3 regions of the Paenibacillus favisporus genome follow, and region 3 is predicted to be linked to each of the others. Evidence: riboswitches for the same ligand, from Rfam matches in the RefSeq annotation. Region 3 holds a riboswitch; each other region holds the start of a gene.
What was found. Region 3 has a riboswitch for cyclic di-AMP ahead of ABID47_RS09980 (alpha/beta fold hydrolase). Riboswitches for the same ligand answer to the same signal wherever they lie in the genome.
Positions count from the first base shown of each region.

Region 1: another riboswitch for cyclic di-AMP. It lies ahead of ABID47_RS07740 (APC family permease); the one in region 3 lies ahead of ABID47_RS09980 (alpha/beta fold hydrolase).
Region 2: another riboswitch for cyclic di-AMP. It lies ahead of ABID47_RS04500 (3D domain-containing protein); the one in region 3 lies ahead of ABID47_RS09980 (alpha/beta fold hydrolase).

Region 1 is NZ_JBEPLV010000001.1:1,656,772-1,666,990, forward strand. It holds gene ABID47_RS07715 (ankyrin repeat domain-containing protein) at 1-584, shown strand, start outside; gene ABID47_RS07720 (hypothetical protein) at 949-1,128, shown strand; gene ABID47_RS07725 (NUDIX domain-containing protein) at 1,234-1,500, shown strand; gene xerS (tyrosine recombinase XerS) at 1,611-2,681, opposite strand; gene ABID47_RS07735 (glycoside hydrolase family 3 N-terminal domain-containing protein) at 3,155-5,419, opposite strand; gene ABID47_RS07740 (APC family permease) at 5,706-7,529, opposite strand; cyclic di-AMP (ydaO/yuaA leader) riboswitch at 7,664-7,827, opposite strand; gene ABID47_RS07745 (phosphotransferase enzyme family protein) at 8,033-9,064, opposite strand; gene ABID47_RS07750 (hypothetical protein) at 9,191-9,520, opposite strand; gene ABID47_RS07755 (PrsW family glutamic-type intramembrane protease) at 9,522-10,219, opposite strand, start outside.
Region 2 is NZ_JBEPLV010000001.1:936,926-947,144, reverse strand. It holds gene ABID47_RS04550 (GNAT family N-acetyltransferase) at 1-63, opposite strand, end outside; gene xerS (tyrosine recombinase XerS) at 248-1,330, shown strand; gene mobB (molybdopterin-guanine dinucleotide biosynthesis protein B) at 1,427-1,966, opposite strand; gene ABID47_RS04535 (molybdopterin molybdotransferase MoeA) at 1,963-3,237, opposite strand; gene ABID47_RS04530 (DUF4247 domain-containing protein) at 3,367-4,128, opposite strand; gene ABID47_RS04525 (DUF4178 domain-containing protein) at 4,143-4,649, opposite strand; gene ABID47_RS04520 (DUF350 domain-containing protein) at 4,700-5,104, opposite strand; gene ABID47_RS04515 (PspA/IM30 family protein) at 5,215-5,883, opposite strand; gene ABID47_RS04510 (NADH:flavin oxidoreductase/NADH oxidase) at 6,128-7,150, opposite strand; gene ABID47_RS04505 (polysaccharide deacetylase family protein) at 7,422-8,276, shown strand; gene ABID47_RS04500 (3D domain-containing protein) at 8,349-9,008, opposite strand; cyclic di-AMP (ydaO/yuaA leader) riboswitch at 9,012-9,164, opposite strand; gene ABID47_RS04495 (amino acid ABC transporter ATP-binding protein) at 9,403-10,125, opposite strand; gene ABID47_RS04490 (amino acid ABC transporter permease) at 10,112-10,219, opposite strand, start outside.
Region 3 is NZ_JBEPLV010000002.1:409,401-419,619, reverse strand. It holds gene ABID47_RS10000 (LysR family transcriptional regulator) at 1-595, shown strand, start outside; gene ABID47_RS09995 (DinB family protein) at 654-1,166, opposite strand; gene csaA (chaperone CsaA) at 1,197-1,526, opposite strand; gene ABID47_RS09985 (SDR family NAD(P)-dependent oxidoreductase) at 1,806-2,651, shown strand; gene ABID47_RS09980 (alpha/beta fold hydrolase) at 2,819-3,634, opposite strand; cyclic di-AMP (ydaO/yuaA leader) riboswitch at 3,818-3,982, opposite strand; cyclic di-AMP (ydaO/yuaA leader) riboswitch at 4,070-4,257, opposite strand; gene ABID47_RS09975 (hypothetical protein) at 4,519-5,370, shown strand; gene ABID47_RS09970 (MATE family efflux transporter) at 5,411-6,790, opposite strand; gene ABID47_RS09965 (sugar phosphate isomerase/epimerase family protein) at 6,790-7,614, opposite strand; gene ABID47_RS09960 (oxidoreductase) at 7,642-8,697, opposite strand; gene ABID47_RS09955 (AraC family transcriptional regulator) at 8,731-9,666, opposite strand; gene ABID47_RS09950 (sugar phosphate isomerase/epimerase family protein) at 9,758-10,219, opposite strand, start outside.

The DNA of each region.
Region 1 (10,219 bases), on a different contig from region 3:
AAAATGAATCCGGAGAAAGTCCTTTTTTTGTTGCAGCAGATTTAGCCAATGTAAAGGCGATACATTACTTTTTGGATAAGGGAGCTAATCCAAACGAGGTGAATTTAGTAGGCGATACTCCATTGATGAAATTTGCCGCTCGAGGAGGCATTCCTATTGATGTATTTCTAGAAGTATTGGATCGAATGATAGATGAGGATGCGGATTTAACGATAAAGAATAATCAAGGAGATACCTTTTATTCTATGGTTAAGCCAATGTTAGAAACACAGAACTCCGTAAATGAGATAGAAAAGCGGCTAGGAGGAGTTCAAAGTGATGAAATTAAAGTATTGGATACACTTGTAAATCATCCAGACTCTAGCGCCTATAGAACTATTTACGGAGACATTATAGGGTGCCCGAATAGTGGGGTGGGGGCAATGGTTGTAAGTATCGATGGAGTTGTTCATGCTATTAACGGTATTGCGATTGGATATTATAAAAATCTCCCTGCATATACTGGAGAACACTTTGATGAGTATGTGTCGGCTTGTAAAAAAGGGTTAGAGGAGACCAAACTGGATCCAGTAATTGAACCTTGAACAGGAATTATAAAGTAAATTGAGGAACTTGAGGAGTTGAGAAGAAGATGAGGATATAGATCGGGTATAATCAATCCTCGCGGAACTGGGGGGGGCTACTTCCGTAACGGAAATACTCCTGGTGGGCAGGCTGGTACTTTAGGACTTGAAGTTTTTGACCAAAATAATAATAGTGTAAGAAGGATCTTATGGTATAGTCAGACATGGGAATCTTGGGGGGCTAAATGGCTAAGATGCGGCCAAGATTACACTTTTTCCTTTTATGAGGTATGAATTCGTATAAAGTCAAAGTTCACAATTATTAGTGCCGACCAAGACGGTTCAAAATAGAAGGAAGAATAAACGAACAGGAAGAAGGAAGAAGTTGCCGATCAGCACCGGCAGCTTATATATTGTCGGGGGACAAAAACATGGTCCCTTTGAAAGTCGCCAAAATAGCGGCTTTTTTGTTTTATCGGTACAAGTTCTTGTCCTTGGCTCGGGACAAGAACTTGTACCGATTGCCGAAAAGGACAAGAACATGAGCCTATTACCGATTAGATAAATATCTAACTAAGTTTCCATGCAATTTCATTAAGCTAACGAGCAGGGTAGTGTGAGAAGGCTGTGGAATAAATATACAAACATTACTACATGAGGAGGTCGTAATATGCCATTCCCAACGCATATCGTTGCCACAGGTGGATTTGTAGAAGATGGGCAAGGAAATATACTTTTAGTAAAAACTCGTGACGGTGGTTGGGTATACCCTGGAGGACAAGTGGAAGTTGGAGAAAATCTGATAGATGGTTTGATTCGCGAAATCAAAGAGGAAAGTGGAATTGACACTACGGTTAGCTACTTAATTGGTGTCTATTCAAATACAGGGATTTTTATTAAATGGTATGATGGTGTGACTGATGTTCCTTGGGTTTGATTTCGTATGTAAAGACATATGTACAAAATACGAGTTTTGTGAAAATGTGTCAAAAAAACGGCCGGATGACGGCCCAATTTTTTATTTTTATATAATTTACACTACTTCAATCACTTATCCATATTGTTAACGGCTTTTCTCATCTCTTCATCCGTTAAATGCGTATAGATCATCGTCGTCTGGATTGATGAATGCCCCAGCTGGTTCTTTAGCCTCGGTACGTCGTTGTTCTCCAGGTGGTAGCGGGTTGCGAAGGAATGTCTCAAGGAATGCACCGTCAGTGCCGGTTTACCAAACGCTGCAGCGTATTTTTCGATCAGCTTTTCAATCGATCTCGGCGTTAACCGCCGGCTTTTGCCTTTGCGGCCGATTGGCGCTGCTATAAATAAGTAATTTTCTGATTTTTCCGGTACATATCGCGTTTCCCGGATTTTCAAGTAGCTTTCCAGGTCTAATAAGGCTTGCTGGCTAAAATAAACATATTGTTCTTTGTTGCCTTTACGCAGCACGCGCACTTGGCCTTTGTTCATATCCAAATCCTCAATATTGATTCCCGCTACCTCGGATAAACGCAGTCCTGACCCGAGGATCAGCGATACGATGGCCGTATCCCGCTCACGGTTAAATTCGTGGAACCGGACCATACGTTTGTTGCTTTTGTTCAGTTCCCCGAAATCATATGCCACAAACTGCCGGAACTTCTCAAAATCGTCTTCACGTAAGATTTTGCCCTCAATGCGGTTCGCGACAGTTTCTTGGCTTTCCTTAATGGAATTAAAGTCGATCTTAGCCATCACATTTCGTTGAATATACGGCTTGAGATCTGACGTTTCAGCCTTGTTTTGCAGGTAATCAAACAACGACTTTAACGCCGACAATTTCCGGTTGATCGTGTATTTGTTGTTGCCCAGCTGATACTCCAGAAATGACAGAAAATTTTCGACTTCGCGCACGGTCAGTGATTCCAGAACATTCAATTCAATGTCTTTACGATCATCCGCAGCGAGTTTCTCAGCCACAAGCCAATCAAAAAAGATAAGGTAATCGTGGCAGTAATTCAGCAGCGTCGTGTGCAACAGCTTGCGTTTGCGGCTATCGATGTATTCGGTCACGTACCAGGGAAGCTCCGCACATTTATCATCAACGCGTTTCATGTAATGCAGCTTCGTGTTTTTATCCATTTATTGCTAAACCTCCTTATGTACAGAATAACTTATATATATTTATTCGTCAAATTATTATTTTACGTAATTATAAATTATAAAGATGGCCATATAGAATTCAGTATGCGGCGCTTTTTCCTATCACATCCTCTATACCCAGGTTCCAAAAAGCTCCGCGATAAGATACTTATTATCATTACGAATGATCTTCATTGTGCTTTAGTGTTAGTGTAGTTGGCTTAGCTTATAATTTATATATTACGTCATCGAACAATCGCCTAGTTATAGATTTGCACCGCTGATATTCATGGACAGCAACTCCATCTAAATCGTTAAATCGTTCTTATAATAATGAACCTGATCATTTATTTCCGATTATTTAAAAAAGTACAATAAAACCGCGCTTATGCGCGGGCTATTATTGCTAAGTTGTTCTTATTGACCCAACCACTTAAACCCGGTTAGGTCAATAACCACCATCTTGATCATAATTACTTAATTGTCACCGGCAGCACCCCACCGGCTTTCAGTTGGCCTAGAAGCACTTTGATCCCGGCGGCTGTATTTGGCTCCTGCTTACCGTAAACTGCGATACCAGAACGGATGTTCTGAATGTAAATCTTCTCATACGGATTGCCCAGCGATAACAGCGTATAACGCTTGTTACGTTTGTTCATCTCATCGATCAACGTTTGATCATCGGCCCAGCCAAACTGACTGGCCACGTTACGGAACTGATATGAAGCCAGGATGACGTAATCCGCTTGATCCACCGCCTGAAGCGCCTCATTCGTTTTTCCTTGCCCGACTAGGGCTGTTACTGTTTTCAGCGATAGGTTATTTGCAGTTTGCTTCAGCTGTCTCTCGAGCTGCTTCACCTGCTCCTCATCGGCTGCGACAATCGCAACCCGATCGCCTTGACGAATTTGATCCGGCTGCGCACCGTCACGGCCGGCTAACAAGGTGACCGCTCGCTCTGCGATTTCCCGCTCCACTGTACGATGCTTCTCGGAACCAATGACACCATTAAGCGCGGCCAATTGCTGCGTAAGGCTTTCGCTGCGGTCAAACAAACCGTATTTCGCTTTCAGCTCCAAAATCCGTTTCACTGATGAATGGATGGTTTCGATCGGTATCTCCCCGCTCTTCACTGCGTTCACCAGCGTTTGGTGCGCGGTTGCCGGATCTTGCGGCATGAGGATGATATCCACACCTGCGGAAACGGCACGTACCACAGCTTGATTTTCGCCAAAATGCTCCGCGATCGCATTCATCGTGAAGGCATCGGAAATGATGACGCCTTTGTATCCAAGCTCCCCCCGGAGCAATCCGGTCAGTACCTTCTTGGATAACGTAGCAGGAATCGGCACGCTGCTTCCGTCCTTGAGCGATGTGACGTGATCGTTATCTACAGCTGGAAACGCTATATGTGCGGTCATGATCATCTCTACTCCGTTATCGATGGCAGACCGGAACGGTTTGAGCTCCACCGCATCGAGCCGCTCCCGATCATGCGAAAGCACCGGCATTCCCAAATGGGAGTCTACAACCGTATCCCCATGGCCGGGAAAATGCTTGACCGCCGCGATCACTCCCGATTGCCGAAGTCCTTGGATCTCGGCAAGACCCATTCGTGTCACCAAATCCGGATTCGAGCTAAACGACCGCATTCCGATAATCGGATTATCCGGATTGCTGTTAATGTCGAGCACCGGCGCAAAATTGACCTGCAGCCCGAGCGCCTTCAACTCCTCCCCGGTCAGCCGTCCGGCCGCTTCGGCGAGCGTTGTATCTCCAGTTGCACCCAGCGCCATTTGACCCGGCAGATTCGTACCTCCGGGGATTCGTTTAACGACCCCGCCTTCCTGGTCGATGCCAAGGAACAGCGGAATGTCGCCTGCCTCCATCTGCAGATCATGCGTCAGAGTGGTGACCTGCCGAACGTCTACGATATTTTTATCGAAAAGAATAAGTCCGCCCAAATCCTGATCATGAACGCTGCGTTTGACCCCTTCATTGACCGTAGTCGTCACTTGCCCGTTCCATTGCCTGATGTCAGGCATGAGCATTTGGCCGACCTGCTCGCTTACGGTCATGTACGACATCAGCTTATCCCAATCCTGTGCCTGAATGGCTCCTTGACGTTCGAAGCGAATGACCCGTGACATAAATACGGCAAACTCCGCTCGCGTCACAGATCGGTCCGGACGAAAGGTGCCATCCGAATATCCGCCGATCAATCCGTTGGAGCTCATCATGAGAATAGGCGCTGCCGCCCAATGCTTTGCTGTATCCGTCAATGTTACGGGGTGCTGGCCTTTTACGAGTGAATAGGCCCGTGTAAGAAACGCCGCCGTTTCGGCACGGCTCATCGGTGCATCCGGATGGAATGTGCTGTCAGGAAATCCGCTGGCCAGCCCATGTTTTGCGGCGATGGCAATTTCAAGATAAAAAGGATGGTTCTTAGGCACATCTGTATAGGCCATGCCGCCGTCCGCTTCTTGCTGCAGCTCCTGCGGATAAAGTTCCCGCACCATGAAAGTAACGGCCTGCGCTCTTGTGACTTGCCTTTCAGGCATAAATTTCCCATTGCCATATCCGGCGACGGTTCCCCGTTCGGCCATATAGGTGATGCCGTCTTCCGCCCACTTCGAGTGCTGCAGATCAATAAATCGTTCTTCCGCAGCTGTGCTTCCTGCCCATACGAGCACAGAACCGAGTACGGCACCGAATATCGTCATCAGTTTTACATTCATCTGCTCCACTCCTGTTGCTGTTCTAGGTACGATGATTAGACGCGAGTGACATACCGTTTGTTGCGATATTGCCTCGACTCCAGACACATCATGAAAAAAGGCATCCCCTACTCTGCAGGAAATAAGCCCTTACTCATAAGCCCTTACTCATAAGCCATTACGCTCAAGCCATTATTCCCACGGGATTACCCTTTCCCTTCATATATATCCGCTGCATTTACGCAAAAAAAGACCGCCGGCACAGATGCCGGGGCCTGATTACGAATGGTTTGAACCATCTGAATCGCTATTTTTTTAAATGATACGGTACCGTCGTCACAACAACATCTTTGCGGAATAAAAGATAAGTCCGAATCATCAAGCTCGTCTGGTTGTGCAGCAGATTGTGCCAGCTTTTCTTTGGAATAAACTGCGGAATGATCACCGTGACCTGGTAGTTGGATTCGCTCGCTTTCCGGTGCACCGTATCGATAAATTTGCTAAGCGGATGAATGATGCTCCGGTACGGAGAATGCAGCGTCACAAGGCGCACGTCGGGCCGCCATTTTTGCCATTTTTCCTCAAACCGGTTCTCCTCTTCACGTTCAAACGGAATATATACCGCAATGATCTGATCCGCCGCCAGTGACTTCGCATAATTCAGGGAATGCTCCACGACATGCGTTATGCCCGAAACGGGGAGAATGATCACATTGCCTTCAATCGGTACCGCCGGCTCACACGTCGACAGCCGCAGCTGCTCGCCAACCGCCTCATAATGCTTCTTGATCCGGTGGATCAGATACACGATCAGCGGCAAAAAGATCAGTACCGGCCAGATCTGCGCAAACTTGGTTGCGAAGAACATCACCGACACCGTGAAGCTGATCAGCGCGCCGATCGTATTGATCACGAGCTTCGTCACCCAACCCTGCGGTTTTTCCCGGATCCACTTGACGATCATTCCCGTTTGCGAGAGCGTGAAAGGGATAAATACCCCTACCGCGTATAGTGGGATCAAATGTTCCGTCTGTCCGTGGAAGGCGACGATCAGCACGATGGACAGTAGCCCAAGAATGATGATTCCGTTCGAATATCCCAATCGGTCGCCACGGACGGTAAACATCCGGGGAATAAACCGGTCTTTGGCTAAATTGACCGCCAGCAGCGGAAACGCCGAATATCCGGTATTGGCCGCCAGGATCAAGATCAGTGCCGTCGTGCCCTGGATGAAAAAGTACATAAAATTCCGTCCGAACGTCTGATTGGCAATCTGAGATACGACCGTCTCCTGGGAATTTGGGGATATGCCCAAATAATAAGCAAGAAATACGATGCCCGAGAAGAGTACAGCCAGCAGAATCCCCATTGCCATCAAGGTTTTCGCCGCATTGTTCGGGGCCGGATCTTTGAAGTTCGGAATGGCGTTCGAGATCGCTTCGACCCCGGTCAGGGCGGAGCTGCCCGAAGCAAAAGCTTTTAAGAGCAGGAACAGGCTGATCCCCGCCACCGGCGTCCCGACCGGCGTATGCAAATGCGGTGAAACGTGACCGGTCACGATGTTGTACATACCGACGCCGATCAAGATGAACAGCGCGAAGGCGAACAGATACACCGGATAAGCCAGGATGGAGGCCGACTCGGTGACGCCCCGCAAATTCAGCAGCGTAATGAGGATGACGAAGGTGACGGCAATCCCCACCGTATGCTCGTGCAGCGCCGGAAACGCCGAAGTCAGCGCGTCCGTGCCAGCCGAAACGCTGACCGCAACAGTCAAAATGTAATCTACCAGCAGCGATCCGCCGGCCACCAGCCCGGGATAGATTCCCAGATTCTGTTTGGAGACGACGTAAGCGCCGCCGCCATGCGGATAAGCGAAGATGATCTGCCGGTAGGATAAAATGAGTGCAGCCAGCAAAATCAATACGCCGATTCCGATCGGTATCGAATACCAGAACGCCGCCGTGCTGATTGTGACAAGAACCAGCAAAATTTGCTCCGGCCCATACGCTACGGACGACAGCGCATCGGAGGATAGAATGGCCAAAGCTTTTTTCTTGTTCAGTTTTTGTTCTCCCAATTCGGTAGACTTCAGCGGCCGTCCAATCAGAAGTCTTTTCAATGCTGCCATAAATGTTTGTCACCGCCAGTGTTAGAGTTGAAATGCTCATGATGTACCCGTTAGACACGTGCTCAACCCTTTTTGGGCACAACAAAAAAAGCCGCAGGAAAGCTGGACCTTCCCGTGGCTTTACGCGCACGACAAATCCCTCTTTCAAAACGCTTACGAGGTTAGCTGACGGATTCGGGACCGAAAGTATCCCTACACTTAATAAATGAACATCAAGTGATTCACCCCTGGGACGAAGGCTTAACTTCCTCCCTTTGGTTCCCCCGCTCCTGATTTCAGAATTCAGCGATCAAGGAGTATTACGTTTCAGGTTCACAAGTTCACGATTACGAATTGAATCTTACTCCTTCCGGATGCCTGCTGTAAAGAAGCAAACGGTTTGAGATACGTATGAAAAAATTCAAAAGAACTTCATGTCAACGCTTACAAAGGCGGTAATCTATTAATTTCTGGCTGTAGCTGTGCATATCGCTTGTTTACGCTATTAAATTCATATCAGGCTTCTAAATATTTCGATCCGCCGCATTCCTCAGTGAAGCCTCTACGTTCTCCAAGCGGTTCAAGCAGTGATGCCGGACCATTTCGAGGTCGTTATCCAGCTGGTCCGGCTCCAGGTCGCGATGCAAAATATTCATGCACCAATGGGTCAGGTTTCTCAAATGATGGCGGTATGCATAATAACGCAGCAAATCCGGGTTCAGCTCCATCTGTTGTCCTAGTTCCTGCTCATACCCTGTGAGAAAATGACCCAGTCCGTCCCCGATATACCCCACGATATCCAGCTCTGGTGGCGCAAGCATGGCTGCTTCCCAATCCAGAACGACCAGCCGGCCGTCCGCGGTCTCCATCAGATTCCCTCCCCACAGATCACCGTGGCAGAGCACATTGGGGGGCGGGTCAAGCACGAGACGTTCACGAACCCCTGTTATCTGGTGCAGCAGCTCGGTTATGCGCGTTTGCTGAGGGATAACAAGCTCACGCAGCAGCTGGCTAGCGGGACTTGCACCGGGCTGAAGATGCTCAAGCTGCTCCAGGCATTGGATCAAATGTTCGGAGAAGGAGACATCATACGTTTCACTCGAAAGGCCGGATGTGGCAGTAAAGGGAATCAACTTCCGAATCCGCGCAGCCAGTCGTCCAATACGCTCCAAGTTATGCTTGGAAAACGGGTAAGCTTCAGCCCAGGTCTCCCCTTCGATAAATTGAAACAGCACCGCTGTGCAATCGGAGAGGGAAAGCAGGAAAGCACCGCTTAAGGTTCGAAACGGACAGGGCAGCTCCACAAAGCGGCCGGTCTGATGCAATTCCCACATAAACGGCACATAACGGCTGCACCGAAGGATGCCTTGGCGGTGGCTGTCATTGCTATGGTCAAACAGTTTCATATAGTATCGCGTTCCGTTTTCTCCCTCCACCCGGTAAGAATAGGCTGAATCTCCATAAGGGATAAAAATAAGCCTCCGGGCAGCGATTCCGTAAGCTTCGTTCAAGTGATGCACAAAAGCCCCTTCGTCCATTCGATAAGACTGCCTCACTTCGCTCTCCCCTTTCCCTTTTCATCACGTAGCGCGGATAAAAGCAATCAAGCCCGGTGTCTGTGTAACCCGGACTTGATCGCAATCACCTCGTATGAGATTAGAATCATCTATTATTCACCAATGCTAACCGATGTAGACAACCGCACCGCGGCGCCTGTACGCTTTCGGCAGTTCCGTCTCGAGCAGCTCGAGTCTGCGTAACATGTGGTCGAGGTCATCCCCATGCATGTGGCTTCGCGCCCATTCTTTAAGCTGGGACACTTCGCCCAAGACAGCTGGGATGTCCTCGGACTCAACGTCCGTACCGTCCTGGAAAAGCGCGACCCACTGCAAGTTCAACTCTTCCACCGCCGGCACCCAGTATTTCTGGAAAAAGGATTCCGTCGCCACCGGCAGCATAAAGGACCGTTCAAATTCGTCTTCCGGGTCCACGATAATTGCGCTGATTGACATGTTATTTCACCCCAAATCGAATGTTGAATGTATAATCCGGGAATTCTTGACGCAGCTTGTTCAAGCTGTTCTCCGCGGCTGCCCGTAACGCCGGCGAGTCCCCGTCCAGCTGAAACTCGAAATGCCGGATTCCTTTGATTTGCTCCAGCGTCGGGATCTCCGTCGTTCCGTCAGGCGTTGTTCGCGTCCCAACCGCCTTCTGCATCAGGTTGTTGATCCGCACCTTCGTTTTCTGGTACAACTGCTTATCTGTAAATTGCTGCGGCGTCTGCTGCGGCTTGCCCGTTTTTGGATGGATGCGGTCGAGCCCTTGCGCCGACTTGGCTTCATAGAAGATGCCCTTCTCCAGATCGACGCCGTCAAACTCCCCAAGCGCTCCGTTCTTGGCATCGTGGAGCTCTACCCCGCGGTACTTCGCTTTGCTCCAATGCACATAATCGTCTGCATCGTTCTTCGGCGGCTGCTCCTCGGGATCTTTCTCTTTCTTTGGCGGAGGATCCTCCCCATCCGGCTTATGCGGCTTCTTGGGCAGGTCGGGTTCCGGCTTCGGCTCCTTTCGCCGTTTAAGCAGCTTCTCCAACCAATCCTTCAGCCTGCTGCCGCCTTTCTTACCGAAGCGTTCGGCCAGCCTGCCGAACGGAACACGGCTCAGCGCCAGCGCAAGCAGCGTAGAGATCGCATTTTCGGGGGTGAGCAGCC
Region 2 (10,219 bases), on a different contig from region 3:
CTGCATCAAATTGTAGATAACTTGCCTGCGCTTGTGGGGAACCAGGTCCAGCCTGAACTCCATAACTTCACCTTCCTATTTTCCTGTTCACGATCCTGATTTCATTTCCACTATATAACTTTGTCAACGGACGGGCAAGGTTATACGCGGACGGATTCCCTGACATATACGCAATTGAAGCGGACATCTGTTCGCCCATTGTGTTAATATAAAAAGATACGAAGAAAAGGAAAGATGAGGGATGACGATGAACGTTCAAAAGGAACAAGACCGGAGAAAGCTCGACGACAAAGTGCTGACCATGCCTTGGTACGTCCAGCAATTTATCGATTACAAGCTGCCTGATCTGTCGCCGTCCACTTTGCTTGAATATATCCGGGATTACGAAACGTTCTTCAACTGGCTCCGGGCCGAAGGATTGTCCGCTGCGCCGGACAACGGCAAGGTAACGCTGGAAGAGCTGGAGGTGCTAAGGATGGAAGACGTCGTCAGCTACCGCTTGTATTTAACGACCCGCCGGGAGAGTGCCAACTCCAAAATTACCGTCTCCCGCAAGCTTTCTTCCATGCGCTCCCTGTTTCATTACTTAAGCCAAATTGCCGAGGATGACAACTTTTATCCGCTCCTGAAGCGCAACATTATGGCGAAAGTAGAGATCAAACGGATCCACAAACCGAAAGACACGGCCGCCAAGCTGAAAGGGAAGATCCTCGAGGAAGACGAGCTGCTGGAGTTTATCGGTTATATTATGGACGGCTACGCCAAGGATGTCGCCAATAACAAGCAGGCGCTCCACGCCCATGAGCTGAATAAGGAACGCGACGCCTGCATTGCCAGCCTGATTTTGAATTCGGGACTTCGGGTGTCCGAGGTCGTTAACCTGAATGTCGATGATCTGGACATGAACAACAAGATGCTGTATGTGTACCGGAAGGGCAATAACGACGAGACGTTCAAGACCCCGGTCTATTTCCGCGAGCAGGCAAGGGATGATTTGGCCCAGTACCTTACCCTTCGTCAGTCCAGATACAAGGTGCCCAAGCGGGAAAAAGCGCTGTTTGCAGCGCTTCCGAACGGGCATCAGGAAGGCGGACGCATGACCAAACGGGCGATCCAGGCGATGATCATCAAGTATGCCAAGCGTTTCGGCAAGCCTTATCTCACTGTACATAAGCTCCGGCATTCCTTCGCCACCGACTATTATTTGCAGAACGATATTTACAAAACGAAAGAACAGCTCGGCCACGCCTCCACCGAAACGACCGAGGTTTACGCCCATCTCACGGACAAAACGATGTCCGAGGCGATTGAGCGGAGGCTGGAACCGTAACGGCTTTAGGCGAGGTCACCATAAAAAACAGCACTGCCGCATCCGGTACATCAGGATGGGCGTGCTGTTTTTTTATTGCAAACGGATAGTTTCCGTTCATTCTGTCATACCGTGCTTACTATGGTGAAGCAGCCATTCCGTGATCCGGCCGGTGTCATTGACGCCAAATACCGGAACGGAATCCAGATGCACATCTATGCCCCCCTTCACCTTGTCATCGGTAAGCCAGGAGACGATCGCATTCACGGATGTTAATTGGGAAACGAGCGAATGGTCTTCCTGGCTGCGGACCATCACGAGTTTGGGATACTCCGCCTGCTTAAAGCCCTCCACTAAAATCATGTCGTATGCGGAAAACCGCCCGATGAGCTCGTCCAGCCCGGTTTCCGCTTCCTCGATCACGGCTGTACGCCGCGAGGACACAAGGGCGACTGCACCCGCCCCCGATTTCCGGTGCCGGTACGAGTCCGTTCCCGGATGATCGATGTCGAAATCGTGGGCGTCGTGCTTAATCACCGCTGTCCTTACGCCTTTGGCCGCAAGCAACTCGACGAGACTGCAGACGAGTGTCGTCTTGCCGCTGTTCTTATACCCAACGATTTGCCAGACGGGCGGTTTCGCTTCTTGCCAGCTCATCTCGATCCCTCTTTAAGCAGCAAAATTTGCACCTTGGATCCGGCCGGTGTGACTGCCTTGGCGGGCGGGATGACGATCAGGCAGTCGCTGTCCTTGATCGTTACCATGACGCTCGATTCGTCCACCGCTGCCGGAACGGCATACACCAATCCATCGCGGACTTCCATTCTTCCGCGAACGTAGCGGGTAAAGGCGTTCACTTTGGTATAGTCGACGTCCAAGACGGCTGACCATTCCGTAAGGTAGGCATTCTTTCTTCCCATCATGCCCTGAATGGTCGGCCGGACGAACAGCTCAAAGCCGACGAAGCAGGCGCCGGGATTGCCGGACAGCGCAAAGAGCAGCTTGCCGTCCTTCACGGCCGCCGTCGTGACGCTGCCAGGACGCATGGCGATTTTGTTATACAGCATCTCCACTCCGCCGCCGCGGACGAGATCGCCCATAATGTCGTAGTCGCCGACCGACACACCGCCGCTGGTCACGACTGCATCATATTTCTGCAGCGCCTCCTCGACCCGTGCTTGTGCCAGCTGCAAATCGTCCATAATGGCTTCCAGAATAAAGGGCTCGCCCCCCGCTTCCCGCACCTGGGCCGCAAGCATGTACGTGTTGCTGTTGCGGATTTTACCCGGCTGCAGCGGCTCTTCGACGGACAGCAGCTCCGACCCCGTCGAGAAAATCGCGATCCGCGGCTTGCGGTACACCGGGACACGATGAATGCCGAACGTCGCCAGCACCGAGATTTCCCCGGCCGAAATACGGGTCCCCGGGCTAAGCAGCAGCTGTCCTTCCTGAACCTCCAGTCCGATTGGGGTTATGTTTTGCCCCTCCTGGATTTTTCGCTTCAGTCCAACCCGGGCACGTCCGTCCTTTTCCTGCTGCTCCGTCATCTCCAGCATGACGACGGCGTCCGCGCCGTCCGGCACTTCGGCGCCTGTCATGATCCGCGCAGCCGTCCCCGGCCGGATCAATTGGCTGGACACGCTGCCGCATGGAATCTCGTCAATGACTTCCAGCCAGACCGGATCGTCCGAGCTGCAAGAAGCCGTGTCGGCAGACCGAATCGCGTACCCGTCCATGCCCGAGCGGCGGAACCGTGGAAACGGATGCGGGGCGGTAACGGGCTCGGCCAGAAAGCGCCCAACGCTCTCCGCCAGCGGTACCGTTTCTACAGCACCTGCCTCGACATAGCCGGCGATCAGCCTTTGGGCATCCTTGACCTGCATCGGTTTCCGGTGAAATTTATCGTAATCGGTTCGTGTCTGATCCATTATGTATCATCCTTCCGTTGCTAAATGTCTCCACTGTCTATCATGACACAAAAAAACGCACGAATCCATGCTTCGTGCGTTTTCGTCTGCCGTGAACACGGCATCAGGATATTCGCTTGCGGCCAGCCGTCACCTGCGCCTTGTGATCTTGCCTGATCCGACGCGAGTTTTCGGCTTCGTATACGACCGCTTCGGTGCATCAAACAGGCCAGAGCCGCTGCTGCCGCCCCTTGATATGCTGCCCCTGCTCGGCGACGTCGTATCTTTCTTTCGGTCAAAGATGCTGCCTCCGGAACCGACGCTCGGATTCGTGTCGCTGTTTTTGCCGCGGCGGAGAATCGATCCCTTCTTCTCAACCGTCAGCGGCGGCGCTACCTTTTTATCGTTGGTTGTCGGCTTGTGGTACGTTCCCTGCTTCGGCTGATAAATGTCTCTGCTCGTATACCCCCGGTAAGAGCCACCCCCGCCGAACGAATCAAAGAGTTGTCCGATGAGCGCCGCCGTCAGATATCCCTGAAGGAAGCTTGAATCGTAATTCCGCTGCACATACTGCTGCGAGTCGATTTCGATCAGCGTATCGCTTGGCTTGGCGGTATCTTTCTGCAGATGGTACCATTCGTTACCGTACACCAGGAACATCCGGTCGGCATCTTCCGGCGACATCTGGTCGGGCTTCTTCTCGTCCGTCAGCTCCTTCGCAACCTCGGGAACCGTCTTGTCCGCGGCCCGGTACACATACGACGTAGCGTTACCGTCGCGGTTCACCGACTCCAGCGGATATGTCTCCTTGACGTTTGGCGAGCCGATACCGCATCCGGTCAGCAGAGACAGCACAAGGCTGGCGACAAGCAGAAGCTTCAGGCCGAGAAACCTGCTTCTCTTCTTACCCATCATGTGCCCCACCTCTAATTGGCCCGGATGACTTTCACATCACCTGGGATTACTTTCTCTCCTTCATACAGCATAAAGCGTCCGTTCTGCCACTCGATCCGCAGCAGATGATAATCGTCGGATTGGTACTGCCATACGTGCTGCTCTCCCCCTTGCGTAAACGGGGTTTTGCCTTGAATCAACACATGACCGATGTATTCTTCTTCCATATAGTAAACCCGGTCGTCCAGTTCGATTTCGGTTGGTACTTCGGCAGGGTTGTCAAGCCGGCCGTCGATGGGAGCGTACAATTCATACTCCAAGGTCTCGCGCTCTTCAATATGAAGGTAAGCGATCGTGTTCCCGTCCCGGAGCGTGAGCAGAACTGCGTTTCTTCCGCGGTTGTGCACGCGTCCGATGACTTCGTATGTGACCAATGATACCTCGCAAATATCTCCCGGCATCAGCGCCAGCATGCTCTTCTCCGGTTTCGGCGGTTCCGGCTTGGCAAACAGGTTGCCGATTCTTTTAAATACACTCATATGCTATAACTCCTTAGGTAATCAAACTTTAATATATATTGGGGGTCGTGCTACAGGCAGGCGGTAATGATGAGGGCGCCCACCAAATGGATCGTACCGGCAAACAGGCCGTAACCCACTTTGCCCTGCTGTGTACCTGTATCCAGGTCAAGCTTTGCCCACCATCTCATCAAGACGCGCACGATCGCTTCCAGCACGAGTAAGATCAAGAAGGAGACGATCGATACGACAAGCGCTTCCAGCAGGTTATTCGAAGTCCGAATCGAAACGGACAGAATGTAACCCTGGGACAGCAGCTTGATGACCAGGCGCGAGGTGACCGCCATGTTGCCCGCCTTCACTTCTTCAAAATCTTTGTACTTGGTAAACAGCGAATCCACAAACATCAAAATAAAGAGCAGGATCGCCCCGGAACCTGTCCATACCAGAATCCCTTTAATGATATTAAAATCCATCCACCTTAGCCTCCACATCTTCTCAACGTCTCACTCATACATAATAAAAGCGAAGGAGAAATATGACAAATGTTCCCCTTCGCTATTCATCATACCTGGTTTATGGCAGATTATTTGTTCTCGTACTGCTTCAAGAGCGCTGCCAGCTCATCTTCAACTTCTTTGTCCTTACCGAGCTGTTCGAACTCGTCGTCGAGCGATTTGCCTTTGGCGGACATTTCGTTGCTGGCTTCGGCTTGCGCCTCCATCTGCAGCATCTTCTCTTCCATCCGCTTCATGCCGTTCGTCGCAGAATCGGTGCTGAAGCCGTTCATCGCCTTGTTGATTTCGGTTTGCGCTTTGGCCGCATTATAGCGGGCTACCAGCGTCTCTCTTTTGTTCTTCATTTCGGTGAGCTGCTTGCGCATTTCCTCAAGCTTGGCACGGAGATTGTCGGCGGAAGCTTTGTTCTGGTCGTAGCTTGCTTTGTATTCGTTCATTTTCTGCTCAGCTGATTTTTTCTCTTCCAGCGCACGGCGGGCCAGCTCAACGTTCTGTGCCTGGGCTGCGGTGTGTGCCTGCTGGGTACGCTTCTCAACGAGCGCCTGCTGCTCTTCGTACAGCTGCTTGAATTTTTTCTCGATGGCGATTTGAGCGGCTACAGCCTTCTCCGCGTCTTCCAAATCTTCGGTCATATCACGGATGTATTGGTCCGTCATCTTGATCGGGTCTTCTGCCTTATCGATAATCGCATTAATATTGGACATTGTTAAATCGCGCAGTCTTTTGAAAATAGCCATGGTTTCTTGTTCCTCCTGAAAGGTTAATGTGTTCTTCTTGATACTCTTTTACGCAGCAGTTTTAGGACCGTTTCAAAAATCGCCAAAATTTTTTTCGGGTTTGTTCATCTTCCATAATATAGCAGCAACGAGCCTTCATTCAAGGCTATGTTTACCGTTTAAAAAACGCGGGAGCCGATCCGACCGATCTGACTCCAGCGTTTTGTTGTGAATGTTTGATTAGCTTCATTTCCACAATGCCCCGTTAAAAAGCGCGCAAGTACTGTTTCGGGATCTTCTGTTCTCCGTTCAGCTCTTGAGCCGCATGGAGTGCCCAGTAAGGATCCTTCAGCATGCCTCTGCCGACTGCGACCAGATCCGCCTTTCCTCCCAGCACCACCTGCTGCGCTTCCTCGTAATTTTCCAAGCGGCCGACAGCAATTACCGGCACATCCAGCTTTGCCTTCATTTGCTCCGCCAATTCCACCTGGTACCCCGAGCCGGCCTTCGGTCCGCCGTTCGATCCGATATGACCTTCACCGCCGGAGGAAATATGGAATACGTCCACGCCCGCATCCCGGTATCGTTGGCAGATTTCCGCGCAGTAATCGACGTCATAACCGCCGTCCACGTACTCCTTGGCTGACACTCTCATCAGAACAGGCATGTCTTCAGGGACCGCCTTCTTGACGGCTTTCACGACTTCTTCTCCGAACAAAGCCAGGTCTTTTCCATACGCATCGTCTCTTCGGTTGGTCAGCGGAGAATGGAACTGATGGATTAAATAGCCGTGAGCGCCGTGTATCTCCACGGTATCAAAGCCGGCTTCCACCGCGCGCCGGGCCGCTTCCCCATAGGCGGTAACCAGACTCTGGACCTCTTCGGTGGACAAAGCTCTCGGAATTTTATATTTCTCGTCAAAACGGATGGCCGATGGAGCTACAGGCGGGTTCGCGTCTTCCGCCTTGCGGCCGGCATGGCCCAGCTGGATGCCGATCCTTGCGCCATAGGCGTGCACTTCGTCGACGATTTTGCGGTAAGCAGGGATCTGCCCGTCATCCCATATTCCCGTATCCCGGTTCGTAATCCGTCCATCCGGGTGAACCCCCGTCATCTCTACGATAATCAATCCGGCTCCGCCGACTGCGCGGGATACATAATGGACATAATGCCAATTGTTAGGGATCCCGTCCTCAGCCTGTACCGAATATTGGCACATCGGAGGCATAACAATCCGGTTTTTCAGAGATAATCCTTTAAGTACATAAGGTGTAAATAGATCTGCCATTGCTTCGTGTCTCCTTTATGTTGTATGTGATTAAGCCTATATGACAACACGGTTATATGATTGCAGCGCCGCCGCTCATTGTCCATACCTCGCGGTTACGGCCAATGTGCAGCGACCGTAATCCATCAGTTCTATTATACACGCTTTGCCGAACGATATGAAAATGTGGCCCAGCATCTGATTTAAAGCAACATAATTGCATCAACTTATGGACATAACAAGGATAATCATGTTTTCGCTGTTTGTCCGCGGTGGAAAGGAGTCGAGACGGATGAAAAAGAAGCTGTTATGCACATTGCTGTCTTCCCTGCTGATCTTGATGCTGATCTTGATGTTGATCTGTCCTTGGCAGTCCGGGTGGCCGGCCGCCGCCGCTCAAGGCGGTGAACCCCCGGAACATCCGTCAGGTTCCGAACCTGCACGGGAAACCAGCAGCCGGGAGGCGAAAGAAAAGCGGAAGGAACAGCAGATTCTCACGCTCGGCCAGCTGATCAAAAAATATCCCGAAACGTTCAAAATTCACGGTCCGCGCGTCAAAGAGGTGGCCCTAACCTTTGATGACGTGCCGGATCCCAGGTTTACTCCTCAGATCCTGGATGTGCTCAAAGCCCATCATATTAAAGCCACCTTTTTTGTGATGGGCAGCCGGGCGAAGAAGCATCCCGAGCTGGTCGAGCGCATCGTCCGTGAAGGACATGTGATCGGAAACCACTCCTATAATCATCCCGTGTTTCACAAATTGGAGATGGACGAATATGTAGCCGAGATTAAGCGGACGGAGAACACGCTTTACGGCATCGTCGGCTATAAGCCCAAGCTGATCAGGCCGCCTTATGGAGACATCACGGAACGCCAACTGCGCTGGGCCAAGCAGCAGGGCTACAAAATCGTAAACTGGAACGTCGATTCGCTGGATTGGAAAGGAATCGGCAAGGAAGCGGTCAAGCGCAACGTGCTGTCCACCGTTGGGCAAGGCTCGATCATTCTTCAGCATGCGGGAGGCGGAACCACGTCCAATCTCAGCGGTACGATCGATGCCCTTCCGGACATTATTCGGACCTTGAAAAATAAAGGCTATTCATTCGTCACGCTGCCGAGGTTACTTCACGTTCCAAAAGACAAGTAACGCGCTGAGCGTACAAAAAAACCGGCTTTCGTACAAAAGCCGGTTTTTCCGTGTTGTTATGAATAGCTTGAACTATTTAATGAAGTACAGCTCAACGTCCTGGAATCCGAAGGCACTGACGCTTTCCGGGCTGCCCGGTACGAAAATGTCGATGCGTTTCCCCTTAATCGCGCTCCCGGTATCCTTAGCTGTCGCTACGAAGGCTTTCTTCGGAAGGCCCGGGAAGCTGTGACCGGTAACGAGCACTTTCGTTCCCAATGGAATAACGGACGGGTCAACCGCGATCGTACCCAGCTTCAGCGGGTTGCCGAAGTAATCCACTGCGCCCCACTTGCCGTTTTCGCTAGCTGAGGAAGAATATGCCGTAGCTCGGACGTCCAGCGTTTTGGAGTAATCGAAGGTTTTACCCCATGCTTCCACGACTTTGTCATCGCCGTTGACGTTCAGGGAAGCGGCCGTGATGATGGAGCCGCTGTCCTCTGCGGCAAATGCCTTGGCTGTGCTTGCTCCGGGAACGTTTAATTTCAGGCCCGGATAAATATTGGTTGCTTGTACATTCGGATTTGCATTCATCAGTTGATTCAAATTAACGCCATATTGTTTAGATAGTGTATAGAAGGTGTCTCCATCCTTCGCTACATGGACCGAGTCCGCAAACGTGGGTACCGTCTGTACCGCCAGAGAAATGCCGATGATGGCTGCAAGTGTCTTGATTCCTTTAAATCTTTTCATGGTTCCTCCTTAAGTCGTGATGCCTGCGAAGTTAGCTGTCGGATTCGGATTGAGGAGACAACCCTACGCCCTGTTGGTGCGATTCACCCCAAGCGTACTATGTACACAAATTACATCCCCCGCACTTTACCTTAAAAGTTTCGGCTCAACAAATATATCACAATTTTGTAACCTGTGCGCATGAAAATGTTACCAATCCAAAACCCTTGAATGATCAGGCTTTATTTAGAGTTGTTAGCTGACTTAAGCAAGGGAGAAACGGCTCAATTCCTTTCAAAAAAGTTACAACATCTTCATTCATTTTAACGATTTATTCATAAAAAGGTACAAAAAAAGCCCTGGATGAGTAATATTCTCGTCCAGGGCTTTATCATTTGTAGATTCAGGCTCTTGGTCAAAGGACCTTGCTTAGAAAATCTTTCGTACGGCTGTTTTGCGGGTTACCGAACACTTCTGCAGGCGTCCCCTGCTCGACGATTTGTCCGCCGTCCATAAAGACGATCCGGTCGCCGACTTCCCGGGCAAACCCCATTTCATGCGTTACGATTACCATCGTCATGCCGCCCTCCGCGAGCTTCTTCATGACCTCCAGCACTTCGCCGACCATTTCCGGGTCCAGCGCCGAAGTCGGCTCGTCAAAGAGCATGACGTGGGGCTGCATGGCCAGCGCCCGTGCGATGGCGATCCGCTGCTTCTGTCCGCCTGACAGCTGGGACGGATACGCATCCTTCTTGTCGGATAATCCGACCGTGCGCAGCAGGTCAAGGGCAATCCGTTCCGCCTCGGCCGGCGGCTGCTTTTTCACCTTAACCGGCGCCAGCATGAGGTTCTGCAGCACCGATTTATGCGGGAACAGGTTAAAATGCTGGAACACCATGCCCATTTTTTCGCGTGTGGCATTGATGTTATGGCGTTTGTCCGTAATCGGCTCGCCTTCAAACGTGATCTGTCCCCCTGTCGGGGTTTCGAGCAGATTCAAACAGCGGAGAAAGGTACTTTTTCCCGAGCCGCTGGGGCCGATCACGACGACGACCTCGCCTTTGGCGATGTCGATGTCGATCCCTTTCAGAATCTCCAGCTTGCCGAACGATTTGCGCAAATCTTTAACGCTGATCATCGGTATTCAGCCTCCTTTCAAATGCCCCCAGCAGCTTGGACAAGGTAAACGTCATAATGAAGTAGATGGCTGCAATGACCAGCAGCGGACTGAG
Region 3 (10,219 bases):
CGGCGTGCTTCCTTCCGAGCTCGATTTCCGCCTGACCCCAATGTTCATCGATTTCCGCAACCGGTATCCGAACGTCCGGCTCAAGATCGTCTCAGCCGTCGATGTGGCAGGCCTCGTCCTTAGTACGGAAATCGATATCGGTATCTCGCTCAAGCCGCTTTACGACAACCGGCTGGTGGTCCGGTCCCTGCCCCGGGAGGAGTACGGCGTGGTGGTATCTGCCGAACACGAGCTGGCCGGCAGGGAGTCGGTCTCCCTGACTGAACTGAACGGCCTGCCGATCATTATGTATCCCAAGGGGTTCTGGGGAAGGGAGCTCGTCGAGCAATACTGCCGGAAGCACGGGTTTAACCTGGACATCGTCGTGGAAACGACGTCCAACCCTTCGCTCTTCCGCTTTGTCAGAGAAAACATGGGAGTTACCGTTCAAACGCCTACGCTCGTCGAAGCCATCGGCGATCCGAAGCTGCGGTTCCTCCCCATCCATGATGATCCGCCCTACAGGGAAATGAGCATCATTTACCGGGCGGATAAATATTTGGGCCATGCTGCGCAGGCTTTTATTCATCTTGCCGAGGAGCGCCTCAAATCATAGTGCGAGTTAGAGGCGTGCAGCATGGCCGGCAATCGGCCCAATTTTGACCCTTGGGAGTTTATATGTATCTTTCCTGGATCACATTATAATGGTGGATTTCATGTCCGGTCAGAATATACGCCCAAGCGGCGGCGGTGGATTCATAACCGTTCACGACACCTCTGCGGGTCCAGGCCTCGTCCGGAATGCTCCGCAGCAGCGTCAGCGTGGAGCGGCGAACGGCGGCGAAATCCTCGAGAAGCTCGGCGATGGAGAAACGGTCGAAGGCTGCGCCTTCCATCAGCACTTCCTCGTCATAGCCGGTCAAAGGCGTGGTGTCCCCCCTGGCGATGCGGAGCAGCCTGTAGCACATGATGCGCTCATTATCCGTAATATGGCCGAGCACCTCTTTCAAGCTCCATTTGCCTGGCGCATAGCGGTAATTCCCCTTTTCTTCCGTCAGTGCAGAATAAAACGCGGTCGTCCGGTTCAGAGACCCGTTCAGAATCTCCTCGAGGTTCCCCTCAGGTACGAGGGAGACATACTTGGCGAAACCTTCGTTGTAGTCTTCCTTCGTCGGGCGCAGAATCATCGGTATCCATCCTTTCGTTTTGTAAAATGTTCAAGCAATGGGCGTGCCGTTGCCGACAGGCACATCAGGGGCCAGCAGCACCACATCGCCCTCTTCCGGAACTCCGCCGAGAACGAGCACTTCCGATTCATATCCGGCAATCCGCCGCACGGGAAAATTAACGACGGCGGCCACCTGGCGGCCGACCAGCTGCTCCGGGGTATACCTTCTCGTAATCTGGGCCGAGGAACGTTTGACTCCAAGCTCCCCGAAATCAATGCTCAGCTTGATCGCCGGCTTGCGCGCCTCCGGAAAAGGCTCCGCCTTGACCACCGTTCCGATGCGGATGTCCAGCTTCATCAAATCTTCGATGGTTGCCACAACTTTTCCTCCTTCTTATGCCATGATTGTATCTCTCCATTATATCCCTGCCTGTCAATGGCACAAGCACTTTCACCAACCTAAAAAAAAGGCTGCACACCGCAGCCCAGATTCCCATAACGTATTTTATCGATATAGCCGCAACTAACAAATTAGCCATATGCCTAACTTTCAAGTGTGCCTTTTCATTGATTGCAAAAATCAATCGTTCATCCTCAAATACGACATTTAATGACGTATTACTTTAGTATGATGAAATAAATAACTGCGAAGGAGTAGATGAACTTGAAGAGACTCGCTGGGAAAATCGCTCTCGTAACCGGAGGAAGCCGGGGAGCAGGACGTGGGATTGCCGTTGAGCTTGGGAAAGCCGGAGCAGTAGTTTATGTATCCGGAAGAAGTTTACGAGGTACGACTACACACGGTTTTCCAGGCAGTATCGATGAAACTGTGGAGGAGATTCGAAGTCATGGCGGAGAGGCGTACGCATGTCGTTGCGATCATACCCGTGATGAGGATACACAAGCTTTGATCGAGAGAATCCGACAGGAACAAGGACGGCTTCATATCCTAGTGAATAACGTCTGGGGACTGCATGACTTGGAAGTGAATTTACAATCCAAACCATTCTGGGAATATCCGCTGAACATGTGGGATGCTATGTTTCAGAATGGAGTACGCCCACAAATAGCGACAAACCATTATGCGATCCCGCTTATGCAAGAAGCTGATTCTGGATTGATCGTACATACCACATTTCAGGATCAGGATAAGTATTTAGGAACTTTCTATTATGACCTCGCCAAGAATACCATTAACCGCTCAGTGCTCGGATTAGCTCAGGATCTCAAAAGCACTGAAATAACCGTGGTAGCGGTCTCCCCTGGCTGGATGAGAACAGAACTGGTATTAAGGAACTTCGGTACAGATGAAGCTCATTGGAAGGAGGTTGAGGCTTTGAAACACACGGAGTCGCCGTATTACGTAGGGCGAGCGGTGTCAGCCCTAGCTGGGGATGATGAAGTGAAACTGAAAAACGGACTGGTACTACAGGTTGGTGATCTTGCCCAGGAGTACGGATTCACCGATATTGATGGACGGTTCATCCCTCCCTTTTTAATATAATCAGTTAATCAGTCTCATTGAAAAAACGAACTCGCTAGAGCTGAGTTAACCGCCTTCTTATCGGGCGGTTAACTTGCTACCTAATACAGCGAGTAGATCGTTTGGTTAGGGCCAGTGTGACTCAAGATGCGATTTTCTTTCCAGGAGGCAAATCCCATGACCGCGGGCTATCCTCCATAGGCTTCCCGGGTCCGGTAAATATGCTGGTCCATCAAAAAGTCCAGCAGCATGCGGTTGAATGCATGGGGCTGGCATAAATGGGTCGGGTACATCGCATCCTCGATCGTCGCCAGCTGCACATGCCGGAACAGGGTGGCCGCCCGCTGCATTTGCTTGACGAACCACTCGCTTTGGCTGCCTGCGACGCACAGTACAGGCATCGGCAGCCGTGCCAAATTGGCGGGCATCTCCATACGCAGCAGCTCCATGCGCTGCTTGATCGACTCTGTCGGCCGCTTGTGGTACAGCTCCTTGCGCAGGATGCTGTAGACCGGTCTCCACCGGTTATACGTCACCCGCAGCGACCGGAGGAAAAACTCCGCAGGCAAATAATAAGACAGCCAACTGCACGCCTCGCAAATATTCAGCAAATGGTTCTTTTTCCCGAAGCATCCCGCGAAGTAGCTGTCTACGAGTACCAGAGCGCTGACCCGGTCCGGATGAAGGGCGGCAAACGTCTGGGCGAGCACGCTTCCGCTGGAACAGCCGACAAGCGTCGCCTGCGAAATATGCAGCTTATTGAGCAGCTCGCACAGATCGCTGCACTGGGTTTCCATAATGTGCCCGACCTCCACGTCAAGCTTCCCCGAATTGCCGTAACCGCGGAGGTCCAGCACGATTACCTTCGCCCGCTTGCTGAAATATTCGACTTGGGGCTCAAACATATGATGGGACGACAAATGCCCGTGAATGAACACGATGGGCGTGCCGCTGCCGTGAATTTCATAATATAACGTGGTTCCGTTTACTTGTATCTGGGGCACTTCATGTTCTCCTCTCTCCCAAATAACCTGTTTTCTCTGTTTGTACAAAATCGCGGGCGCCGCCCGCTTGGGAATCCATGCTTCTCCTTTTTTAAACAACAAAAAAGAAGCACCGGAAAGAGGACACTCTTCCATGCTTCCAAATCCAAGGCTGAATAAGCCTTGCCATCTGCATGAATAACAGCTGCCTCTCTTAATACGCTTGCGTGGTTAGCTGACGGATTCGGGCCAAAGAGTAGCCCTACTCATCACTTTCGAGATTCACCCCATATGGCCGCAGCGAATGCTGCAGACACGACCGGTTCCCCCGCTTTCCGCCCTCCGGCGGAAATTCAGCGAATAGACATATTCCATGTACACGTTTCATCCTTCAAAATGAGCGCACAGAAAAACACAGAGCAGATACCCTGTGTTGATGCGTCAAATCACAGTTTCCTCCGCTCTCAACTACGCTTACGAGGTTAGCTGACGGATTCGGGCCGTGAGAGTAGCCCTACGAAAACAGGCGTTATCCTGCCTCCGATTCACCCCTGCAAGCCGCAAGCCCCAGCATAAAGCTCCGTGGGACGAGGACTGCGATTGGTTCCCCCGCTTTTCATCGGAAAATTCAGCGTTCATCAAGTCGCAAATCTTACTCTATTGGATGATGAAATGAATATACGCCTGGGACGGCGAACTGTAAAGCAGGGAAACGATACGATTCCCTGCTTTATTTGGGGATCTGATGGGAAAACGGGTCCTAATCCGTAGGAATCATTGTTTTACGGCCTTTCCTACCGCTTTCCTTAGCTTTGCTGGATAACTGAAGGCGGGAAACCATTCAAATGGCTGAACCCGCCCATTGGATCGGAAAATAATGCCGGAATAGGGCTGAAGCCGCTAGGATGAAAAAAAGGGGCTTTTTGCCGGAATTTTGGACATTGCGCTGGAAAGATGCTGGTTTTGATCCGAAAAATCCGCCTCGTCTTCTTGCCAAAGATATCCCTTGGACGTATGATGCGGATAGTTTACCAATCGGACACATGTATGGAACCCTACTGGCCGTCACGATCCGGAACAAGACGGCAGGGAGTATCCATGAAATCACGATCAAGGAGGATGTCACGATGAACCGGGCTTTGATCTCTACCATCGAACTGTTTGAAATCGATCTTCCAAGGTACCAGCACCACAACCTGGGCTGGCTGGAAAACTGCCGGATCGGCATTATGAAGCTGCCTTACTCGGGAGAGGAAGGGCTTGCCGAGGGCCTGCTGTGCTCAGGCAAGCAAACTTTCGACCTGGTACAGTGGGGCTGCTGCCTGCGTTATATTTGCGGCCTGACGCTGGAAGAGGCCATCACCGCGACGGCCATGCACATTCTGAAGCAGCCGGACCACAATCAATACCCGCTCGCGCTGATGGCGCTGCTTGATGTCAGATCACGCCTGGAGCAGCATACCGCGCGCACAGCAGCCGAACACATGGGAAGATCCCTTGATGCCGGCCTTCTCGAGCTGAACCTTACGGCTTACGCCGAAGGAGCCGCAGCATCGCTGCGCATCGGGGGAGGAACGTCGCTTGCGACCTCCGGCCTGACGGCTGACCTTGATACGGAAGTCCGGGCGAACGCTCCCGTCAACCGCCTCCCGCTGCTCGGCCCGGAGTTCCCGACGGATACCCGCGCCTTGATCCGCCGCTCCTCGGCATATCTGTCCCTGTTCGGCGCCAGCACAAAGAACCGCCACCCCGGATAATCCCCGAGTGGCGGTTTTTTTGTGCTGCCTGCGCGGGCGGCTACAGCGCCTGCTCCTCGCTGCGAAGCTGCACCAGCGCTTTTCGCTGCCAGGCTTTGCTCCTCCAGCGGACCCAGAGCAGGATGCCCCGCAGCCATTCGTCGGCAATAAACGCCGCCCAGATGCCGTACAGGCCGTATCCCCAATGGATGCCGAGCAGATAAGTCAGCGGCACGCTGAAGAGCCAGGTCACCGTGATGGACACGATCATGGCGGACCGGGCGTCGCCGGCGGCCTGCAGCGACCGTTCCAGGATGACGTTGAAATTGCGCCCCGGCTCCAGCAGAAAGCTCAGCAGCAGCAAGGCCGCTCCCATCGCGATAATGTCCGGGTCGGTCGTGAACAGCTTCATCAGCGGCTGCCGGAACAGCGTCAGCACGGCGACGGCCGCCAGCGTGATCAGCTCGCTGCGGATCAGATTCCGGATCACCTGCTTGTAAGCCTCTTCCCTCTGGCCTGCGCCGACCAGCTGCCCGACGATGATCTGCCCGCCCCGGCCCAGCGAGACGGCCAGAATCATGACGAAGAACATGATGTTCTGCGTGTAAATTTTCGTTGCCAGCACGCTGGCCCCAAGCGACGAAATAAAGGCCGTGGTCACAAACTGGTTGGCGGAGTACGACAAGGACACGGCCGAGGACGGCACCCCGACGCGAAGTACCTTCCCGATATGCTCACGGCTCCACACGAACAGGTCGTTCCAGCGGATGTAGACGCCCGCCGCCTTGCGGAGCAGCACCAGATTGACGGCCAGACCGACGCACTGGGCAAAGGCGGTAGATATCGCCACACCGACGACGCCCAGCTTAGGAAAGCCTCCAGGGCCGTAAATAAACAGGTAATTGCCGAAAATATTCAGCACGTTCATGCCGATCGTGACGACCATCGTCTGCCGGGTTAATCCGTGAGACTGGATCATGGCTGTGACGGCGGTCAACAGGGCCTGAATGACCAGGGCGCCCCCGGCGACGAGCAAATACTTCTCCGCCTGCCCGAACAGCGAAGGATCGAGGTCGAATATCCGCAGCAGCGGCCCGCTGAGCATCATGACGATGACGCTCACGACCAGGCCGAACAGGAAGTTCAGCGCCAGCGAGGACCCGGCCAGCCGGCCGATCTCATGCTGCCTGCGGGCACCCAAATACTGCGAGATGACAACCGCGGAGCCGAGCGCCACGAAATTGAACATCAGCACGGCAAACATGATGATCTGGTTCGCGACGCCGACCGCAGCAACCGCGCCGTCGGACACCTTGCTCAGCATGAACGTGTCCGATGTCCTGAGAAACATTTGAAGGGCCGATTCCACAAATATCGGCCACGTAATCGCAAGCAGCGACAGCTTGCTAACGGGGTTGTCTCCCGCGATGGATCTGGACATTACAGGCTGTAAGCCTCCCGGATCTTGGCGATGCCAAGCTTCGCAGTCTCCAGGGCGGTCAACCCGCCGTAGCTGTCCATAAACAGCTCCAGCGACAGATAGCCCTCATATCCCGCATCCGCCAGCGTTCTGGCGAGCGCTCCGGACGGAGCGATGCCGTCTCCCGGAAATACCCGGTGGGCGTCCTGGATCTCGGAGCGGGACGGCGCCGCCGGATAATCGTTCACATGGACGATGCCGATCCGGTTCCCAGGCAAGCCTTCAAGGTCCCGAAGCTCGCTGCCGCCGGTATACATGTGGAACGGATCGATAAGAATTTTGGCGTCCGCCACCCCGCTGGCTTGAGCGACGTAAATCGCATCCTTCAGGCAGTTCAGCCGGGCCGCTTTTCCCCAAAATTCAAGATAGGGCTCTATGCCGATCCGGCGGGCCAACTCGGCCAGCTTGGCAAAGGAAGCGGCAAATTCGTCCAGCGTGACGTGGGCAACCTGTCCGAAGGGGGGCGCCGCCACCGCGAGACAGCCCAGCTCCGCCAGCATCTCCATTTCCTTCTCCGCTTGATCGAAGCCGCGCTGTCTCGCTTCAGGGTCACGGTCGGCCCAAGCCCAGAAGGCGATGGCGTTCGCCACCTTCAGTCCATGATCTTCGATATACCGTCTAAGCTCCTGCAGCTCGCCGCCCTCTGCAAGGTAAGCTTCAATGTCCCGTACCCACAGCTCGATGCCCTCATAGCCTGCTTCCGCCGCCACGCGGACCTGCTCTTTGACGCCGAGTCCGTAAGGCAGGAGTGTAGATGTATTCAATGACAATTTGAAAGGAAACAAGCTTGATCTCCTTCTTTCCGTAAGTAGTTAAGGGGTAAATGGCACCCTTCTCTGCTCGGCATGGCTCTGCATGCCCAGCTCGATGACACGAATCGCCATCCGGGCCTGCTCGGGCTTTACGTCAAGCTCTGACACACCATGGATAGCTTCCGCCACGTTGCGGTAATAGGCGTCGTAGCATCCCGGAATCGTCTTCAGACGCCCCGTAAACTGCAGGCCGTCCCGGTTTGCCACGAGGCTTCCCCACATCTCCTGCGGCTCTTCGCCCCATCCGGGCGATCCCGGCAGCCTGCCGGCCTTCAGCAGATTTTCCTGAGGATCTTCTCCATACTTGACAAACGAACCCTCCGTCCCGTACAACCGGTATCTTGGAGCCGGATCCCGGGCAAGCAGGGTCGATTTTACCGACACCTTCAGCCCATCCGGATACCCCAGCGATACGTCAAAATAGTCCGGGGCCAGCGTCCGCTCCCGCTGCGTCCGCACCTCTGCCTGCACGCTGTCCGGAAGCCCGAACAGCGTCAGCGCCTGGTCGATCAGGTGGACGCCCAGGTCATAGAACGTCCCGGACCCTTCGGCCCCCGCATCCCGCCAGCGGCTGGGGTCGGCATTCGGGCTGAACCGGTCCCAGCGGAATTCCGCTTCGGTGATCCGGCCGACCAGACCGCGGCGGACAACCTCCTGCAGCGTCAGGTAATCGCCGTCCCACCGGCGGTTATGGAACACGCTGAGCACCAGCCCTTTGTCTTGGGCAAGCGCGATCAGTTCGTCCGCTTCCTCCGTCGTCGGCGTGAACGGCTTCTCTACGACGACATGCTTGCCGGCCAGTAGGGCGTCCTTGACAAACGAATAGTGCGCCGTGCTCGGCGTCGTAATGACGATCAAGTCGATGTCCGGATCCTCATAGGCTTCCCGGACGTCCTGTACAGCCCGGACGGACGGGTAGGCCTGCAAGCACGAATGGCCGCTGCGCTGGACGATCATCGCCAGCTCCAGCTCCGGTACGGCCGTGATAACCGGGCAGTGAAACGTCCTGGCGGCGAATCCGTAACCGACCACCGCTGTCCTCACATTCTCCTTCATTCGCATCACTCTCCTATACAGCCAGGCGAATGTTTAACCTTCGCCGGCCCCGATGTTATACAGAATCCGGTTGACCGGATACAGCGATTCCGACTCCTTGACCGGAACCAAATCCCGGTACATCGGATTGTAATACTTTTTGCGGTACTGGCTGGCGGTGAGTCCCTTCACGGCTTTGAACACCCTGCTGAAGTAATTTTCATCCGAGAATCCGACCGCAAAGGCGACCTCTTTGATGCTGTGCTCCTCGTACAGCAGGAGCTGGCAGGCGCGCTCGATCCGCCTTTGAATAATCGCGTCGCGCGGCGTGCGGCCCATATACTGCACAAAAGACCTGGAGAAATGCTCATGCGACCAGCCGATCCGCCTCGCCAGCATTTCCACCGAAATGGCCTCTCCCAAATGCCTGTCGATATAATCGAGCGCCTTGACGATTTGGGGAGGAATCCGGTTGGCCGGCGTCGTCAGCGGCTCGTCGAAGAGGTGGCCGCTGATTTCCGTCAGCAGCGACCATAGAAGCGAGCTCCCGCGGCTCTGCATCCGGTCCGTGTGGGCATGGGCGATATGCATGATTTGCTTCATCATGCCGACCGGAAGCTCCTCGTCCAGCGGAATAACGCTCGGGCCGCCGGGCGCAAGGAGCGGAAGCGCCGTCTCCGTCCCGGCATCTTCCGGAAATCCGAAATGAATGAACAGATGGCGCGCCGGCTGCTGCGGGTCGTATTCATAGGCGTGGTATTCGCCCGGCCTGGTCACGATAAAGCTCGGTTCCTGCAGGACGTATGCTTCCCCTTCCACCCTGTAGACGCTGCGCGTCCCATCCGGAAAATACAGCAGCTCGTAATCGTGAATCCGCCGCGGGCCGAGGGAGGTGCCGGGCTTCTTGACGATGTCCCCGACGATATGGATCCTCGGGAGGTGCACAAGATGCGAGGCCGCCCGGCTGGATTGGCTTTCCGTTATATTCATGGCAGTTCCCTTCCTCATCCCCCACGAAGTGGAGTCTTAGCTTCGGTTCCTTTTCAGGCCCATTCGATGTTCGTTCTAAGAAGATAAATGATTAAATCAGTCCGAGTCCCTGCAAATTGCGGTAGCTGATCGCCAGGCTCTCCAGCGGATCGCGCCGGCTCTGATCCTGTTCGACGACGAGCCAGCCGGTTCCTACCTCCCGCGCCGTTTGGGCGATGGCCTTGAAATCGAGAATCCCCTCCCCGATTTCGGCGAAAAACTGCTCCTCGCCGGCTTCCACGTCTTTGATATGGAGCAGCGGGCACCGGTTCTGGAGCTTGGCGAGGTACGACACCGGATCTTCACCGCCCCGTTTGACCCAATACGTATCCAGCTCCATCTGAACCAAGGAAGGATCGGTTTCGCGGAGCAAAATATCGAGCGCATATTCGCCGTCGAATTTGGCGAACTCCCAGTCGTGGTTATGGTACAGCAGCTGAACCCCGCGCCGGCGGAACTTCTCGCCCGCTTCGTTCAGTTTGGCGGCCTTCGCCAGCACCTCGTCCCGGGACGC